Regions from separate parts of the Streptomyces sp. TAA204 genome, predicted to be linked through region 2. Evidence: riboswitches for the same ligand, from Rfam matches in the RefSeq annotation. Region 2 holds a riboswitch; each other region holds the start of a gene.
The links. A riboswitch is a leader RNA that binds a small molecule or an ion and turns the genes downstream of it on or off. The one in region 2 is predicted to bind cobalamin.
Positions count from the first base shown of each region.

Region 1: it holds a riboswitch for cobalamin, as region 2 does, so the genes downstream of both, H343_RS0101315 (ABC transporter substrate-binding protein) here and H343_RS29705 (ribonucleoside-diphosphate reductase subunit alpha) in region 2, are expected to answer to the same signal.
Region 3: it holds a riboswitch for cobalamin, as region 2 does, so the genes downstream of both, metE (5-methyltetrahydropteroyltriglutamate--homocysteine S-methyltransferase) here and H343_RS29705 (ribonucleoside-diphosphate reductase subunit alpha) in region 2, are expected to answer to the same signal.

Region 1 is NZ_AUKW01000001.1:304,087-309,473, forward strand. It holds gene H343_RS0101300 (IucA/IucC family protein) at 1-721, shown strand, start outside; gene H343_RS0101305 (type III PLP-dependent enzyme) at 718-1,944, shown strand; gene H343_RS28205 (PepSY-associated TM helix domain-containing protein) at 1,920-3,365, opposite strand; cobalamin riboswitch at 3,611-3,795, shown strand; gene H343_RS0101315 (ABC transporter substrate-binding protein) at 3,886-5,376, shown strand.
Region 2 is NZ_AUKW01000004.1:108,833-114,219, reverse strand. It holds gene H343_RS0108825 (ribonucleotide-diphosphate reductase subunit beta) at 1-665, opposite strand, end outside; gene H343_RS29705 (ribonucleoside-diphosphate reductase subunit alpha) at 665-3,040, opposite strand; cobalamin riboswitch at 3,344-3,513, opposite strand; gene H343_RS0108815 (GNAT family N-acetyltransferase) at 3,540-4,040, opposite strand; gene H343_RS0108810 (YbdD/YjiX family protein) at 4,168-4,368, opposite strand; gene H343_RS29700 (carbon starvation CstA family protein) at 4,365-5,387, opposite strand, start outside.
Region 3 is NZ_AUKW01000001.1:311,887-317,273, reverse strand. It holds gene metE (5-methyltetrahydropteroyltriglutamate--homocysteine S-methyltransferase) at 1-2,269, opposite strand, end outside; cobalamin riboswitch at 2,439-2,657, opposite strand; cobalamin riboswitch at 2,749-2,936, shown strand; gene H343_RS28215 (hypothetical protein) at 3,051-3,419, shown strand; gene H343_RS0101335 (DUF2470 domain-containing protein) at 3,530-4,231, opposite strand; gene H343_RS28210 (ATP-binding cassette domain-containing protein) at 4,383-5,387, opposite strand, start outside.

The sequences.
Region 1 (5,387 bases), on a different contig from region 2:
CCGCACGGACCGGACGCTGCTGGAGGGCTTCGGAGTGATCGTCCGGGAAGGTCTCGGACCTTACGTCCCCGTCGGAACCACACCGCTGCTGGCGGCCGCCCTCGCGGACGAATACCCCACCGGTCCGGGACGGGTCGCCGCCCTGCTGGACGGCGCGGGTCCGTCCGCCGCCGCCGCGTGGTGGGGCAGCTACGTGGACCTCATCGTTCCGCCGGTGCTGTCCGCCTTCTTCCTGCACGGGCTGATCCTCGAACCGCACCTGCAGAACGTCGTGGTCTGCGTCGACGGGGACGGCGCACCGGTGCGGGTGGTCTTCCGCGACCTCGAGGGCACCAAGCTGGTGTCCGGAACGCACCGCGACGCTCTGTCCGGGCTGCCCGGAGAGGTCGCCCGTTCCCTCACCTACGACATCCGCCGCGGCTGGGACCGCGTCGTCTACTGCCTGCTCGTCAACCATCTCTCCGAGATGCTGTCGGCCGTCGCCGACCTGCACCCCGGTACGGAGCCGGCACTGTGGCGACGCGTCCGCCACACGCTCGCCCGGTGCGCCGGAAACCTGGGCGACCCACCGCCGCTGCGGGCACTGCTCGCCGGGGAGGCGCTGCCCGCCAAGGCCAACCTCCTCACGCGCTGGCAACGCGTGCCGGACCGGGAAGCCGACTACGTCCGGCTGCCTTCCCCGCTGACCCACCCGGCCGTGACGAACGGAGCTGTCGGTTGAACCTGCTCACCCGGGCCGTGCGGGAGACCGCACTCGCCCTCGGCCCCCACGAACTGCCCTGCTACATCTACGATCTCGACGCGCTGCGGCAACACGCCGCCACCGTCCGCGCGGCCCTTCCCGAGTCCGTGGAGCTGTACTACGCGGCCAAGGCCAACCCGGACACGGAGATCCTGCGGACGCTGGCGCCGTTCACGGATGGATTCGAGGTCTCCTCCGGCGGGGAACTCGCCCACGCAGCCGCTACTGTTCACGGTCAGCCTCTCGCCTTCGGCGGCCCCGGCAAGACACCCGAGGAGATCGCGGCAGCCCTCACCGCCGGCGTGCGGCGCTTCCACGTCGAGAGCCTTCACGAACTGCGGCTGCTGGCCCGGCTGGCTTCCCGTCACCACCGGGAGCCTGCGGCGACGCCCCGTGTCCTGCTGCGCTTCAACCCGCCCCTCTCCGCGGACGCCCTGGCCGGCAGCGCACTGGCCATGGGAGGCCGGCCCACGCCCTTCGGGATGAACACGGCCGAAGTGGCCGAAGCCATGGGGATGTTCGCCCGTCACGAGCTGCAAGGACTCGAACTGGCAGGTCTGCACGCCCACTTGGCGAGCGGTCTGGGTGCCGGCGCCCAACTCGCGCTCACCGGGGAGGTCGCCGCCGGGGCCACGGAACTCGCCGCCCGGTGCGGCGTCCGGCTGCGCGAACTCACGGTCGGCGGCGGCATGGCCGTCGACTACTCCCGCCCGGCGTCGCGCTTCGACTGGCCCTCCTTCGGGGCCGGGCTGGCCCGACTCGCAGAGCGGCATCCCGGACCCGTACTGCGGATCGAGCCGGGGCGTGCGCTGACGGCGTACTGCGGCTGGTACGCGACGGAGGTGCTGGACGTGAAGAGCAGCCACGGCGAGGAGTTCGCCGTCGTCCGCGGCGGCACCCACCATCTGCGCACGCCGGCGGCCAAGGGGCACGACCAGCCGGCCGAGGTCCTCCCGGTGGAGCGCTGGCCCCATCCTCTGCCCCGTCCGGCCGCGCGGGGCGGCCACGTCAGCTTCACCGGGCAGTTGTGCACCCCCAAGGACGTCCTGGCCCGCGGCGTGCCGGCACCGGGACTCCGGGCGGGCGACAGGGTCGTCTTCGCACTGGCGGGCGCATACGCGTGGAACATCTCCCACCACGACTTCCTGATGCACCCCCGCCCCGGATGCCGCTACCTTCACCCGCCCGAGCCGGCGCTCTGAGCGCGAGGACGGCCGTCCGGCTCTTGGTTCCGGCGAATCCGGCCCGTCACGAGATCCACGACGAGGAACAGCAGCAGCGGTATGCCGAACCATGGCAGCCAGTACCCGACCAGCGCCGTCACCACAGCCCCCGGAGCCAGCACCTTCCCGGGGATGCGCCGCCACGCGCCGCGCGCCGGAGCGCGTCCCGGCCGCGGCAGCCACCCGGTCGGGGCGTCACCGCGCGTGGGGCGGCGCAGCCACCACATCCGGTATCCCCAGAAGATCATTCCGATCAGCGCAAGGGCGAGAAGGGCCAGCACGATCTGGTTGACCAGGCCGAACAGCAGGCCCATGTGCGCGTCCACGCCCCAGCGCGACAGCTTCGCCAGCAGGGGGTAGTCGTCGAAACGGAGGGTCGCGGTGATCTCTCCGGAGTCCGGTGCGACCGCGACGGAGTCCTGCCGCTCGGGCCAGGAACGGGTGTTCTCCTTCACGACGTACGCACTGCCGCTGTCGGCGGGGGGCGTGATGTCCAGGACGCCTCCGAGTCCGGCCTCCCTCGCCTCGCGGACGGCTCCGTCGAAGCCGATGTCCCGGCCGTCCGGCTTCCCCGGTCCGTCAGTGTGCGAAACGGTGGCGGCGACCTCCGGCGTGGGACTGTTCAACTGCTCCCGCAACTGAGTGATGTTGGCCCCCGCGTAGGCGGACCACGTCAGCCCCGTGGCGGACAGGCCCAACAGGCCCGCGGCCGCCCACAGCCCGACCGCGCCGTGCCAGGACCTCACCCGCCGGCGCCCGGGAGGAGCCGACTGCTCCGGCAGCAAGGTGCGGCGCAGCCTGCGGCGCGAGCGACGAAGCCCGACCCACAGCACCAGTCCCCCGGCGACCTCCACCCACAGCCAACTCGCCGCGATCTCACTGTAGTTGCGACCGAACTCGCCCAGGTGCAGGTTGCGGTGCAAATCGTCGAACCACGCCCGGACCGGCAGCCACTGGCCGAAGGTCTCCAGCGTGCCCAGCACCGAGTGGTCGTACGGGTCGACGAAGGCTGTCCGCGTGTACCCCTCCTTCAGCCCCGGCTCCTCGAAAACGACACGGGTGCTGTCCTCGCGGCCGGGCCCGGTCGTCACCGAGACCAGGGAGCCGTCCGGCGCAGCCTTCTTCGCCGCCGCCACCTGAACCGCCAGCGAGTCCGGCTCGCCCCGGGGGCTCACCTTCAACTCGTCCTGGTAGAGCGTCTTCTCCACCTGAGGCATCGCCGTATAGAAGAGACCGGTCACGGCCGCGACGAGCAGGAACGGCGCGATGAAGACGCCGGCGTAGAAGTGCAGGCGCAGCAGCAGCGCCCGTGTTCCGGACCGCGTGTCCGCCGTCCCGGACGCCGGAGTCCCGGAGGGTGGCTCCTCCAACTGCGTCGTGGCCGCCGTCGTGTTCGCCATGGTGTTCCTCTCCGTGCTCCCATCGGTCCCCACTCGTGGGGTGCCGGCAGGTAGTCGGGCTGAGAGAGGGCGGAGTTCCAACCGGGCGACATGCGGCAGCATGACGTACGTCACATCCGACGAACGCGGCCCCGTTACCGGGCGCCGTCCCGGCCTTGCCGTCAGCCGGTTCGTGACGGTGCCCACGGCGGGCGTGTTCGCGGAAGACGCCGCGTGCACCCATGCCACCGGCCGGTGCGTACTTGTCCTGAGCCACAATGGCGGGGCAGGGCGACGGGGATCAGGAAGCCGGTGTGATTCCGGCACGGTCCCGCCACTGTGACCGGGGAGCGGACCCCAGCAAGGCCACGGCCTGTGGTTGCACGGGCTGGAAGGCAGGGGCGAGCGGTGATCCGGGAGTCAGGAGACTGACCCGTCGCCGTCCACCGACTGGGGCGAGGACACCCCGGGAAGGATCGCGATGCCGAGTCGTGCCGAGATACGCGCAGCCAGTGGCCCAGCACCGAGCAGGCGCACCGTGATGACAAGCGCCGGAGCAGTGGCGGCCGCGGGGCTGCTCACCGGCTGCCCGCCGGAGGACGGTGGGAAGTCCGGCCGCTTCCGTGCCGCGTTCACCGCCGGCGGCTCGCAGGAGACGCTCGATCCGCACGTCGCGCCGAACTTCGTCGATCAGGCGCGTGCGAAGGCGCTGTTCGACACGCTCGCCACGTACGACGACGACATGTCGGTGCGGGCACGCCTCGCGGAGTCGTGGGAGAGCGACTCATCGGGCCGGCGCTGGCACATACGCCTCCGCAAGGCCTCCTTCCACGACGGCGAACCGGTGACGGCGAAGGACGTGCTCTACAGCTACCGCCGCGCCGCGGACCCGGGAACCGGTTCACCGTCCCAACAGCTGCTGTCCGCCATCGACTTCGACGACAGCCGCGCCACCGGCACCCGCGAGGTGACACTGGTCCTGAAGCGTCCGGACTTCGAGTTCCCCACCGCGTTCGCCGGGCCCGGCACGGAGATCATCCCGGCGGGCACCACCAGCTTCCGCCGGCCTGTGGGTTCGGGACCCTTCCGCTATGCCGGGTTCAGGCCCGGAGGCATAGCGCACTTCGTGCGGTGGAAGGGGCACTGGGCCGGACCTCCCCGGATCAACGACCTGGAGATCGTCCCCGTCAACGAGGAGTCGGCGCGCGTGAACGCGCTGCTGTCCGGACAGGTGCAGTACGCGGCCGACATCTCCGGGGCTTTCATCGACCGCCTCGAACGGACCGACGGTGTGCGCGTGTTGACGTCCCGGCAGGCCACTGCTCAACAGGTGCTGCTGCGTACCGGCCGTGCCCCCTTCGACGACCCGAAGCTCGTGGAGGCACTGCTGCTGGGCGTCGACAGGGAGGCGCTGGTTCGGGTGGCGCTGGCGGGCCGGGGCACCGCAGGCAACGACCTGTTCGGCAAGGGCCTGCGGGGCTACCCGCCGGAACTGCCCCAGCGTGAGCGGGATGTGGAGCGCGCGAAGGGCCTGGTGCGCGAGGCCGGTGCCAAGGGGCTCTCCTTCACGCTGGAGACCAGCACGGTCGACGCCTCGTGGGATTCGGCCTCCACCCTCATCGCGCGACAACTGGAGGACATCGGCCTGCACGTCACGCCCCGCAAGCGTGCCTCCACGACCTACTTCAGCGAGATCAAGGAGAAGGGGGTCGCTGCCCTCAACACGACCTCCACGCTGCCCGTTTCGGACTTCCTCCAGCAGCGGATGCGCAGCGGCGCCGCCCGGAACCTCACCGGATTCGATTCCGGGCGTTTCGACGAGCTGATGGACCGTGCGCGCTCCACGCGGGACGAGAAGGAACGGCTGGGGCTCCTGCACCGGGCGCAGCGCATCGCGCATGACGACTCCGGCATGCTCGTGTGGGGGTTCTCGGACGCGCACGACGGAGTCTCCGCGTCGGTCAAGGGCTTGCGTTCGGCCGTCCCGAACTCCCATTTCTGGGCCCGTTTCGACGACGTCGAACTGGGCTGACGTTGCACCGG
Region 2 (5,387 bases):
CCCGTGGCCAGCCCGTGCAGCAGGCCCCGGGAGCGGAACCAGTAGACATAGGCGAACGCGCCGTAGAAGAACAGCCCCTCGATGCAGGCGGCGAAGCAGATCAGATTGAGCAGGAACCGCCGCCGGTCGGCCATGCTGACCAGCCGGTCGACTCTCCCCTCGCCCTCGCCGCCCTCCAGCGCGTCCATCCAGCGGAAGCAGAACTGCGCCTTCTCGCGGATGGAGGGGATGTTCTCCACCGCCGCGAACGCCTCGGCGCGTTCGTCGACGTCGGGCAGATAGGTGTCCAGGAGCGTCAGATAGAACTGGACGTGCACGGCCTCTTCGAAGAGCTGCCGCGAGAGATACAGGCGCGCCTCGGGGGAGTTGATGTGCTTGTAGAGCGACAGTACGAGGTTGTTCGCCACGATCGAGTCACCCGTGGCGAAGAAGGCCACGAGACGGCTGATCATGTGCTGCTCGCCGGGCGTGAGTTTCGCGAGGTCGGCGACGTCGGAGTGGAGGTCGACCTCCTCCACGGTCCAGGTGTTCTTGATGGCGTCGCGGTAGCGGTCGTAGAAGCCGGGATAGCGCATGGGGCGCAGGGTCAGCTCGAAACCGGGGTCCAGCAGGTTCCCGGCGGTGCTGGTCCCCGCGGCGGTGGTGTCGGTGCGTGCGCTGGTCATCACTGGCATGCCTCGCAGGTCTCGGGGTTCTCCAGGGAGCAGGCGGCGGCCTCGGTCACCGGCGCGGTCGCGCCGTTCGTCGCGCCGTCCCCTGCGCCGTCCGGGCCGCCGCCGGCTTCGGTGAGGACGTGTGTGAGGGCGGGGTCGGGGGCCGGGGTGCCGGCGGCGCGGGCGATGCGTGTGGCAGGCCGTGAACGCAGGTAGTAGGTGGTCTTGATGCCGCTTTTCCAGGCGTAGGCGTACATCGAGGAGAGCTTGCCGATCGTGGGAGCCGCCATGAACAGGTTCAGGGACTGGCTCTGGTCGAGATACGGCGTGCGGGCCGCGGCCATGTCGATCAGGGCGCGCTGCGGAAGCTCCCAGGCGGTGCGGTAGAGCCCGCGGATCTCGTCGGGGAGCCACTCCAGGTCCTGCACCGATCCGGACGTCTCACGCAGTGCCTCGCGCGCACGTTCGTCCCACAGCCCCAGCCGTTTGAGATCCTCCACCAGGTAGGCGTTCACCTGGAGGAACTCGCCGCTCAGCGTCTCGCGCTTGAAGAGGTTGGAGACCTGCGGCTCGATGCACTCGTACACACCCGCGATCGCCGCGATCGTGGCCGTCGGTGCGACGGCGAGCAGCAGCGAGTTGCGCATGCCGCTCCGCGCGATGCGGGCACGCAGCGCCGCCCAGCGCTCCGGCCAGGCATGAACGGCCCGCGGATAGTGGTCGGGGTGCAGCACGCCGCGCGCCGTACGGGTCTTAGTCCAGGAGCCGAACGGGCCGTGCCGCTCGGCGAGTTCGGCGCTGGTCTCGTAGGCCGCGAGCATGATGCGTTCGCTGATGCGTGCGGACAGCTCCCGTGCCGCGTCCGAGTCGAAGCGCAGGCGCCTGCGGAAGAGGACGTCCTGCAGCCCCATCACGCCCAGACCGACGGGGCGCCAGCGGGAGTTGGAACGCCGGGCCGCCCCGGTCGGGTAGAAGTTGACGTCCACAACCCTGTCGAGGAAGGTCACGGCCGTACGGACGGTGGCGTCCAGGCGCTCCCAGTCCATCTCGCCGTCCTCGCCCAGATGCGCCGCGAGGTTGACGGAGCCGAGGTTGCACACCGCCGTCTCCGAGTCGTCGGTGACCTCCAGGATCTCGGTGCACAGATTCGAGGAGTGGACGATGCTGCCGGGCTCGGCCGTCTGGTTGGCGGTGCGGTTGGCGGTGTCCTTGAACGTCATCCAGCCGTTCCCGGTCTGCGCCAGGGTGCGCATCATGCGGGCATAGAGCTGCCGGGCCGGCACCCGCTTGACGAAGCGCCCCTCGGACTCGGCCCGCCGGTAGGCGTCGTCGAACGCGTCGCCCCACAGGTCGGTCAGCTCCGGCACCTGTGAGGGAGAGAAGAGCGACCAGTCGCCGTCGGCCTCCACGCGGCGCATGAACTCGTCCGGAACCCAGTGCGCGAGGTTGAGGTTGTGCGTCCGCCGGGCTTCCTCACCGGTGTTGTCGCGCAGCTCCAGGAACTCCTCGACGTCGGCGTGCCAGGTCTCCAGATAGACGCACGCCGCGCCCTTGCGCCGGCCGCCCTGGTTCACCGCCGCGACCGAGGAGTCCAGGGTGCGCAGGAACGGGACGATGCCGCCCGAGTGCCCGTTGGTCCCCCGGATCAGCGAACCGCGCGCCCGGATGCGGGACCAGGACAGGCCGATGCCGCCGGCGTGCTTGGAGAGCCGCGCGACCTCCTGGTAGCGCTGGTAGATCGAGTCCAGCTCGTCCAGGGGCGAGTCCAGCAGATAGCAGGACGACATCTGGGCGTGCCGGGTACCGGAGTTGAAGAGCGTGGGGGAGGAGGGGAGGTAGGCCAGAGAGCTGGTCAGCCGGTACAGCTCGGCGACCTCGTCGACGGCCGCGTCCGAGCCGTCCGCCGCCAGTCCGCATGCCACGCGCAGCAGGAAGTGCTGCGGCGTCTCGGTCACCCGTCGGGTCGTGGGGTGGCGAAGCAGGTAGCGCGAGTGGACCGTGCGCAGCCCGAAGTATCCGAAGCGGTCGTCCGCCCCTTCGGCCGTCGCCGCTTCCGCCAGGGCGTCGAGTCGCTCAGCGTGCGTCCGTACGAACGCGGCCGTACCGTCCGAGATCAGGCCCTCGCGGTGGCCGGTGGCGACGGACGCCGAGAAGGAGGTGGCGCCCTGCCCGCGGGCCTCCTCCCGGACGGCGAGCGTGAGGAGACGGGCGGCGAGCCGCGAGTGGGCGGGCTCCTCCCCGATGAGCCCGGCCGCCTCCTCCGCCGCGAGCGCCCGCAACTCGGCTTCGCTGCTGCCCTGTTGACGGCCGCGGAGCACGGCGGAGGCGACCCTCTCCGGGTCGGTGCCGGGCAGGTCGGCGGACAGCTCGGTCAGGGTGTCCAGCAGAGTCCGCGAGCCCGGCGCGGCGGGCTGTGTGGCGGGCTGCGTGCCCGTGTGCGGGCCGTCGGCGGCGCCGGTGGCCCCTTCTGCCTCTGTGGTTCCTCCTGCGGCTCTGGATGCGCCGGAGGCGTCAGGGGCGCCGAAGTCACCGCGCGGGGTGGCGGTTTCGGCGGATGCGATGGTCACGGGGTGTGCTCTCCCTCGCTCGGATGGGACCCGGGGCGAGCGCACACGGCGGGGCGTTCGGGCATGCCGCAGCGGGCGGCGGCACACCTTCCAGCGTCCACCGGTCCATCCCTCGGGACCCGGACGTCGTCTACGCCGCCGGCAGGCACTCGGACTTGCGACGTCCGGCTCCCGGCACGGGGAACAGCACATCGCACACCGTTGCGGGACAGTTCCGGACTCGCACCGGATTCCCCTGCATGGCAGCCAGCACCACCATACATCTGGTGGCGGCCAACGACAGACGACACCACATCTTGTGCCGGACGAGAGTGAAGTCTCACAGCTCCAGAGCGAAGGTGATCAGCGCGAGGAGCGGCAGCGGGTGCCAGTCCCGATCGGGTGTGCGCGCGAACCCCAGCCGCCCGTAGAGCCGGTGGGCGGACAGCATCCGCGGGTGGCTGGAGAGCACCAGCCGCCTCAGGCCGAGTTCACGCGCGCGTTCCGCGCATGTCCGCACCAGGGCCTCGCCGACTCCCCTTCCCCGGCTGCCGGGCCGGACGGCCAGCATGCGGAACTCGCCCTCTCCCGGCCGGGCGATCTCCGCGTACGTCCCGCCGTACGACGCGAAGGCAACCGAGCCCAGCACGAGGTCCGAGCCGGCGTCGGCCGCCACGAACATCTCGGCGTGCTCGGCGCGGTGGCGGGCGGCGCGCAGATGCTCCAGATACGGGTCTCTCTCGCCGAAGTCCAGCAGGCCGTCCTCGAGGTAGGCACGTGCCGTCAGCTCGCCGACGGTCTCCAGCTCGTCGGGCCGTGGGCGTCTGATCGTGAGGTCCATGTGCGGGAGTCTGCCGTATCCCACCGACAACGGCGGAGGAGCCGCCCGCCCCTCGGGGCGGACGGCTCCTCGTGCGCTCCTCGTGAGGCTCCTCCCGCGTCTGCGTCCCGCGTCCGCGGTGCACACGTCAGCAGCAGCGGAACCCTCCTCGGGGGTCGTTGTCGCGGGCGTCCGTGCGCTGCCGCTCGAACTCCCGCCGGCTGGGTACCCGCGCGTCCGGGTCGTGCTTGCGCAGGTGCTCCACGTACCGGTCGTAGGCGCTCTCGTCGGTCAGTTCGCGCACGTACCAGCGGACCCAGCGTGCGCCGCGCAGCAGTTGCCGGGTCACGGCTCCTCCCGCGTCCCGGAGCCGCCCGCCGTCTCCCCGGACCCGGGGCCGGAACCGCCCGCGCCCACCGCCGCCAGTTCGGCCTTCTCCTCCTTGTCGGGGATGAGGCCGGCCGGTGCGACGAGCTTGGACTCCTCGTACGGCGTCTCGTTCAGCGTGGCGGAGGCCGGGTCGCGCAGGGCCCTGACGCACGTGCGTCCGGCGTCCGCGATCACCACGATCACCAGTACGGCGAAGAGCGCGGCCAGCACGCCGTCCACGGTGGAGTTGGTCACGATGGTCTGCATGTCGCTCATGCTCTTGGCCGGCGGGAGCACCTCACCCCTGTCGATGGCCGCCTGGAAGTCGGAGCGCTGCTGGAAGAAGCCCACCTTCGGGTCGCTGGAGAAGACCTTCTGCCAGCTCGCCGTGAGGGTCACCACGGCGTCCCAGACGAGTGGAACGCCCGTCACCCAGGCCCACTTCAGCTTGCCGGACTTCACCAGCAGCGTGGTCGCCACCGCCAGCGCGACGGCCGCGAGCAGCTGGTTGGCGATGCCGAACAGCGGGAAGAGCTGGTTGATCCCGCCCAGCGGCTCGTGGACGCCGACCCACAGGAAGTAGCCCCACAGCGCGACCACGATGGCGCTGCACAGCCACAGACCCGGAATCCAGCTGATGTTGCGGAAGGGCTTGTAGATGTTGCCGAGGGTGTCCTGCAGCATGAACCGGCCCACGCGGGTGCCCGCGTCGAGGGCGGTGAGGATGAACAGGGCCTCGAACATGATCGCGAAGTGGTACCAGAACGCTTTCGCTCCGGCGCCGCCGATGATCTGCGAGAAGATCTCCGAGACGCCCACCGCGAGGGTGGGTGCCCCGCCCGTACGGGAGAGCAGCGACTGCTCCTCCACCTCCTTGGCGGCGGAGGCGAGCGCTTCGGGCGAGATCGAGTAGCCCAGGTCGGCCACCGCCTGCGACGCCGACTGCACGCTGTCGCCGATCACGCCGGCGGGGGCGTTCATCGCGAAGTACAGCCCGGG
Region 3 (5,387 bases), on a different contig from region 2:
TCTCCAGGGAGGACCGGGTCTCCGGCCACCCGCGGGTCTTGAGCCCGCAGTCCGGATTCACCCACAGCCGCTCGGCCGGAATGGCTTCAAGTCCCTTGCGCAGCAGTGTTGCTGCCTCCTCCGCGCCGGGGACGCGGGGCGAGTGGATGTCGTAGACGCCGGGACCGGCTTCGCGGGGGTAGCCGTGTGCTGCGAGTTCGCGGGCCACCTGCATGTGCGACCGGGCTGCCTCCAGGCTGATGACGTCGGCATCGATGTCGTCGATGGCCTGAATGATGTCGCCGAACTCGGCGTAGCACATGTGCGTGTGGATCTGCGTGGCCGGACGCACCCCGCTGGTGCTGAGCCGGAAGGACTCCGTCGCCCACTCCAGGTAGGCCGGACGGTTCGCGGCGCGCAGCGGCAGGGTCTCGCGCAGCGCGGGCTCGTCGACCTGGATGACCGACGTCCCCGCCGCTTCGAGGTCCTGGACCTCGTCGCGCAGAGCGAGGGCGACCTGCCGTGCGGTGTCACCCAGCGGCTGGTCGTCGCGGACGAACGACCAGGCCAGCATGGTGACGGGACCGGTGAGCATCCCCTTGACGGGGCGCTGCGTGAGTGACTGGGCGTACGTCGTCCACGGCACCGTCATCGGCTCCGGACGGGAGATGTCACCGGCCAGGATCGGAGGCCGCACGTAGCGGGTGCCGTACGACTGCACCCATCCCTGCTGCGTGGCGAGGTAGCCGGTGAGCTGCTCGGCGAAGTACTGCACCATGTCGTTGCGTTCGGGCTCGCCGTGCACCAGGACGTCGATCCCGGCGTTCTCCTGGAAGGAGAGCACCTGCTGGATCTCTTCCTTGATGCGGTCCTCGTAACCCGCGGTGTCGATCCTGCCCTTCCGCAAGTCGGCGCGTGCGGTGCGCAGTTCGGACGTCTGCGGGAACGATCCGATCGTGGTCGTCGGCAGCAGCGGCAGCTTCAGGTGGTCCCGCTGGGCCTTCGCGCGTTGGGTGTAGGGCTGGGAACGGCGTCCGTCGGCGTCGGTGATCGCCCCTGCCCTGGCCCGCACCGCGGGATCGTGGGTGATGGCCGAGCCCGCACGGGACGCCAGGTCGGCCCGGTTGGCGGTCAGGTCCGCTGTGATGGAGTCGGTGCCGCCGGCGAGGCCCTTGGCGAGGACGGCGACCTCGTTCGCCTTCTGCCGTGCGAAGGCGAGCCAGCGCAGGACCTGCGGGTCGATGTCCCGCTCGGCGCCCGTGTCGATCGGGACGTGCAGCAGCGAGCAGGACGCGGCCACATCGACCCGGTCGGCGAGTCCGAGCAGGGTGCCGAGGGTGGAGAGCGACTTCTCGAGGTTGTTGATCCAGATGTTGCGTCCGTTGACGACGCCGGCGACCAGGCGCTTGCCGGACAGTCCGCCGGCGGAGGCCAGATCGTCGAGGTTCGCGGCGGCGGCCTCGGTGAAGTCGATCGCCAGACCCTCCACCGGTGCCTTGGCCAGGACCGGCAGGGCCTCTCCCAGGCGGTCGAAGTACGAGGCGACCAGCAGCTTCGGACGGTCCGCAAGGGCGCCGAGGTCACGGTAGGCGCGGGACGCCGCGTTCAGTTCGGCGGCGGTGCGGTCCTGGACGAGGGCCGGCTCGTCCAGCTGCACCCATCCCGCTCCGGCCGCACGCAGATCCGCGAGGACCTCCGCGTAGACGGGCAGCAGCCGGTCAAGGAGTGTCAGGGGGTCGAAGTCGGCGGCGACACCCGGCGCGGGCTTGGACAGCAGCAGGTACGTGACGGGGCCGACCAGGACGGGCCGCGGCGTGTGACCGAGGGCGAGGGCTTCCTTGAACTCGGCGACCTGCTTGGTGCTGTCGGCGGTGAATTCGGTGTCGGGGCCGAGCTCGGGGACCAGGTAGTGGTAGTTGGTGTCGAACCACTTGGTCATCTCCAGCGGTGCCACTTCCTGCGTGCCGCGGGCCATGGCGAAGTACCCGTCGAGGGTGTCCGCGGTGACGGCGGAGCGGTGGCGCTCGGGGACGGCGCCGACCATGACGCTGGTGTCCAGGACGTGGTCGTAGTAGGAGAAGTCCCCGGTCGGGACCTCGTCGATGCCGGCGCCGGCCAGCAACTGCCAGTTGGAGCGGCGCAGGCCCGCTGCGGTATCCCGGAGGGAGTCCGCGGTGACGCGGCCCTTCCAGTAGCCCTCGATGGCCTTCTTCAGTTCCCGGTTCTGGCCCTGACGGGGGAAGCCGTACACGGTGGGCCGTGCTGCCGCGGCTGCGGACTTCGCTGTCACGAATTCTCCTTCGCGAACGATTCGGACGAGTCCCTGTGACAGGAGAGCGCGAAGGAAGCCGCACCAGACGGAGGGTTGAACAGTCCACCTGCGCATGCACGCAGTTGTCCGTCTGACGTTGTGGTCGCCGACCCGCCCTCGAGGCCACTGGGACAACCGCACGTGATGGGTCACGCGCGGGCAACGGGCAGGTCTTCGGACTTGCGGGCACGTCCGCTTTCGAAGGCGGATTCCTACTGGCCGTCGCTTCCCGGGCCCTGGGGGCCCAGTGCTCATGACGGCGGTCGTTCCCACTCACCGCTGCGGGGCAGTCCCGGATTCCCACCGGGTTCCCTCTTACGACGTGCCTGCCTGGCGGGCAGGACGAACCAGCTGCTGTTTCAGAGTATGGCGCAGAGAGCCAGGACGGAACACCGCCCCTCGCGGGCCCCGGAACGACCGGGTGCTCAGCGGTGCCGCCCGGGCCCACTGGAGTGGACCACATCCGGATGGAATGATGACCGTTGACATGGCGACGGCGGTCCGAGGAAGCCGGTGTGAATCCGGCGCGGTCCCGCCACTGTGATCGGTGAGCGGATCCCCGACAGGCCACTGCCCAGGCGGGTGGGAAGGCGGGGACGAGCAATGACCCGAGAGCCAGGAGACTCACGCGGTCGCCTCCTCGACGTACCGGGGCGGATCTCCCCGGAGAGAGGGACGGTTCGACGTGCCCGAGGCAGCGGTCGATGAGGCATCCGGCGAAGCGGAGGCAGCGCAGACGTTCAACCCTGCTCCGTGCCGGATCGTCGTGTGCCGGGACTGCTGCTGCGGCAGCCCCAAGGTGACCGGACTGGATCACACGGCGCAGACGGCTCGCCTGCGTGAGGAGGCGCCTGTCCGGGTCTCCGACTGTCTGGACGTGTGCGACCAGGCCAACGTCATCGTCGTACAGCCTTCCGCCGAGGGCCGTGCTGCCGGCGCCCGACCCGTCTGGCTGGGGCTGGTCAACAGCCCGGACGCGACCGAGGACGTCTCCGCCTGGGTGCGGGCGGGCGGCCCCGGCGTCGCCCCGCGGCCGGAGATCCTCGGCCTGCACCTCATCACGCCGCCTCGCCGGGGGCTTGCCGGGAACCGCCGCGGCGCTTCGCCGCCCCGTGATCGGGGGCGATGAGCCACTTTCGTCACCGGCTCGAAGACCCGCGAACCGAGGCTCCGGTCCGTCCGGGCGGGTCTTCAACGCCACGTGTGGATCGGGACGCGACGGGCTCCGGCCGTTGGTGATCAGGCCAGCAGATGGTCGGAGTGGGAGGCGCGGCGGGCGGCGTCCAGGAGGGCTTGAATCCGGGAGTCGGCCTGCTCGGGGTCGGTCACGGGAGCAGTGAACGGCAGCCGGGCGTCGCGATGGGCGTTCGGATATTCGAGGCGCAGCGTCAGGCCGTAGCGGTCCAGGGCCACAGGAACAGCACGCAGAATGCCCCGCTCGGGCCGCGGTCGCACGAGACGCAGCAGCAGGGGAACGGATTCGCCGTGGCCGTCCAGAAGGTGCGTCAGCGTGGCGGCTTCGCGGGCGGCCAAGGGGTCGGGGGTTGTCTCCTGGAGCGCGTCGAGCGTCACGTACGAGCGTGCGCGGGAGTCTTCGAGCACCGCCTGGCCGAACTCCATGCATGTGCTCCTGGCTTCGCTGTCGAACGCGGCTGCCAGCAGTCCGGTGACGGTGACACGGGCCCGCAGCCGGTCCCGCACCGGTGTGGGCGCGATATCGGTGAGTTCGAGCCTCGCGGGGATGCGCATCTCACCCCTGGCGGCAGGACTCTCCGGCGGTGCGTGAAGGTGGATGCCGCCGGTCGCCTCCGCGTCGTCGATGCGGTGCACCTCGGCATGGGAGCCGTCGCTCATCACCGTCATCGAATGGGACGAAGCCAAGATCGACCGGACGTGTTCGGCGGGCGTGGGCTCTGTGGCGCGGGTGCGGAAGGGGCGCATCCAAGTTCTCCAGTTGCACGGTCGGAGAGGCGTACGGCCACCCGGGGATTGAATTAATTAGGTTAGGCTAACCTAATAATGAGTGGAGCCGTGATCCGGTGTCTTCGGAGTGCTCGAACTCCGTTCCGGCCAGGTGCGTTGTGACTGGTTGTCAGCTGCTTTCCGCCCGACCCGATCGACCGCGTACCGCGCAGCTGCGTCCCCCGGCTGCACGCACCATGTCTGCGGGAGCCCCGGAGGACGGGGCGTGGAAGAAATCCGCGACCGTGCCCTGCTGAACGCAGCGTCCGGCCTCGAAGACCGCCACCCTGTGGGTCAGTCGGTGTACGGAGTCGAGGTCGTGGCTGATGAACAGCAGGGCGGTGCGGGCGGGTGCCAGCAGGCCGGGCAGGGCACCCAGCACGCGCTCGCGCGAGATGACATCCAGCGCCGAGGTCGCCTCGTCGCACACGAGGAGCGCCGGGCGTGCCAGCAGGGCCCGCACGAGCGCGCAGCGCTGCAGCTGACCGCCGGAGAGTCGGCCGGGTACCCGGTCCAGCAACTCCTCCTCCAAACCCAGCAGATCCGCGGTACTTCGCGTTTCTGCTTCGGCGGCCACCGGAGTCATCGAGCGCAGGAGCCGCCCCGTCGCGGCGAGTTGTCCGAGGAGCGGCCGGCCGGCCTCGAACGACTCGGAGCTGCTCTGGTGCACGTACTGAACGGCCCGGCGCTGCTGGGGACTTCGCGCTTCGATGCGGCGGGGCACGGCGTTGCCGTCCCGTCCCAGTTCGCCGTCGGTCGCAGGAGTGAGCCCGGCCAGCAGCCGTGCGAAGGTCGTCTTTCCGGAGCCGGACGGCCCGATGAGGGCGGTCGTGCTGCCCGGCGGGAAGGACATGGTGACCGGCCCGGTCAGCAGATCCCGGCCTCCCCGCCGTCGGACGGCCACGTCATGGGCGGTGACGCCCTCGCTCGTGAGGGATTCCGGCGGGTTGGCCGGCGGTACGTCGCCTGTTCGGGTGCCACGCTCCGCCGAGAGGAGCCCGCGGGTCAGCGGATGTACGGAGCGCTCCGCGGCACCGAGAACCTCACGCACCCGGCCTGCCTCCACGGCACGCCCCTGCTCCAGCACCGTCACGTGGGTGGCCAACTCACGTACGAGTGCCAGGTCGTGGCTGAG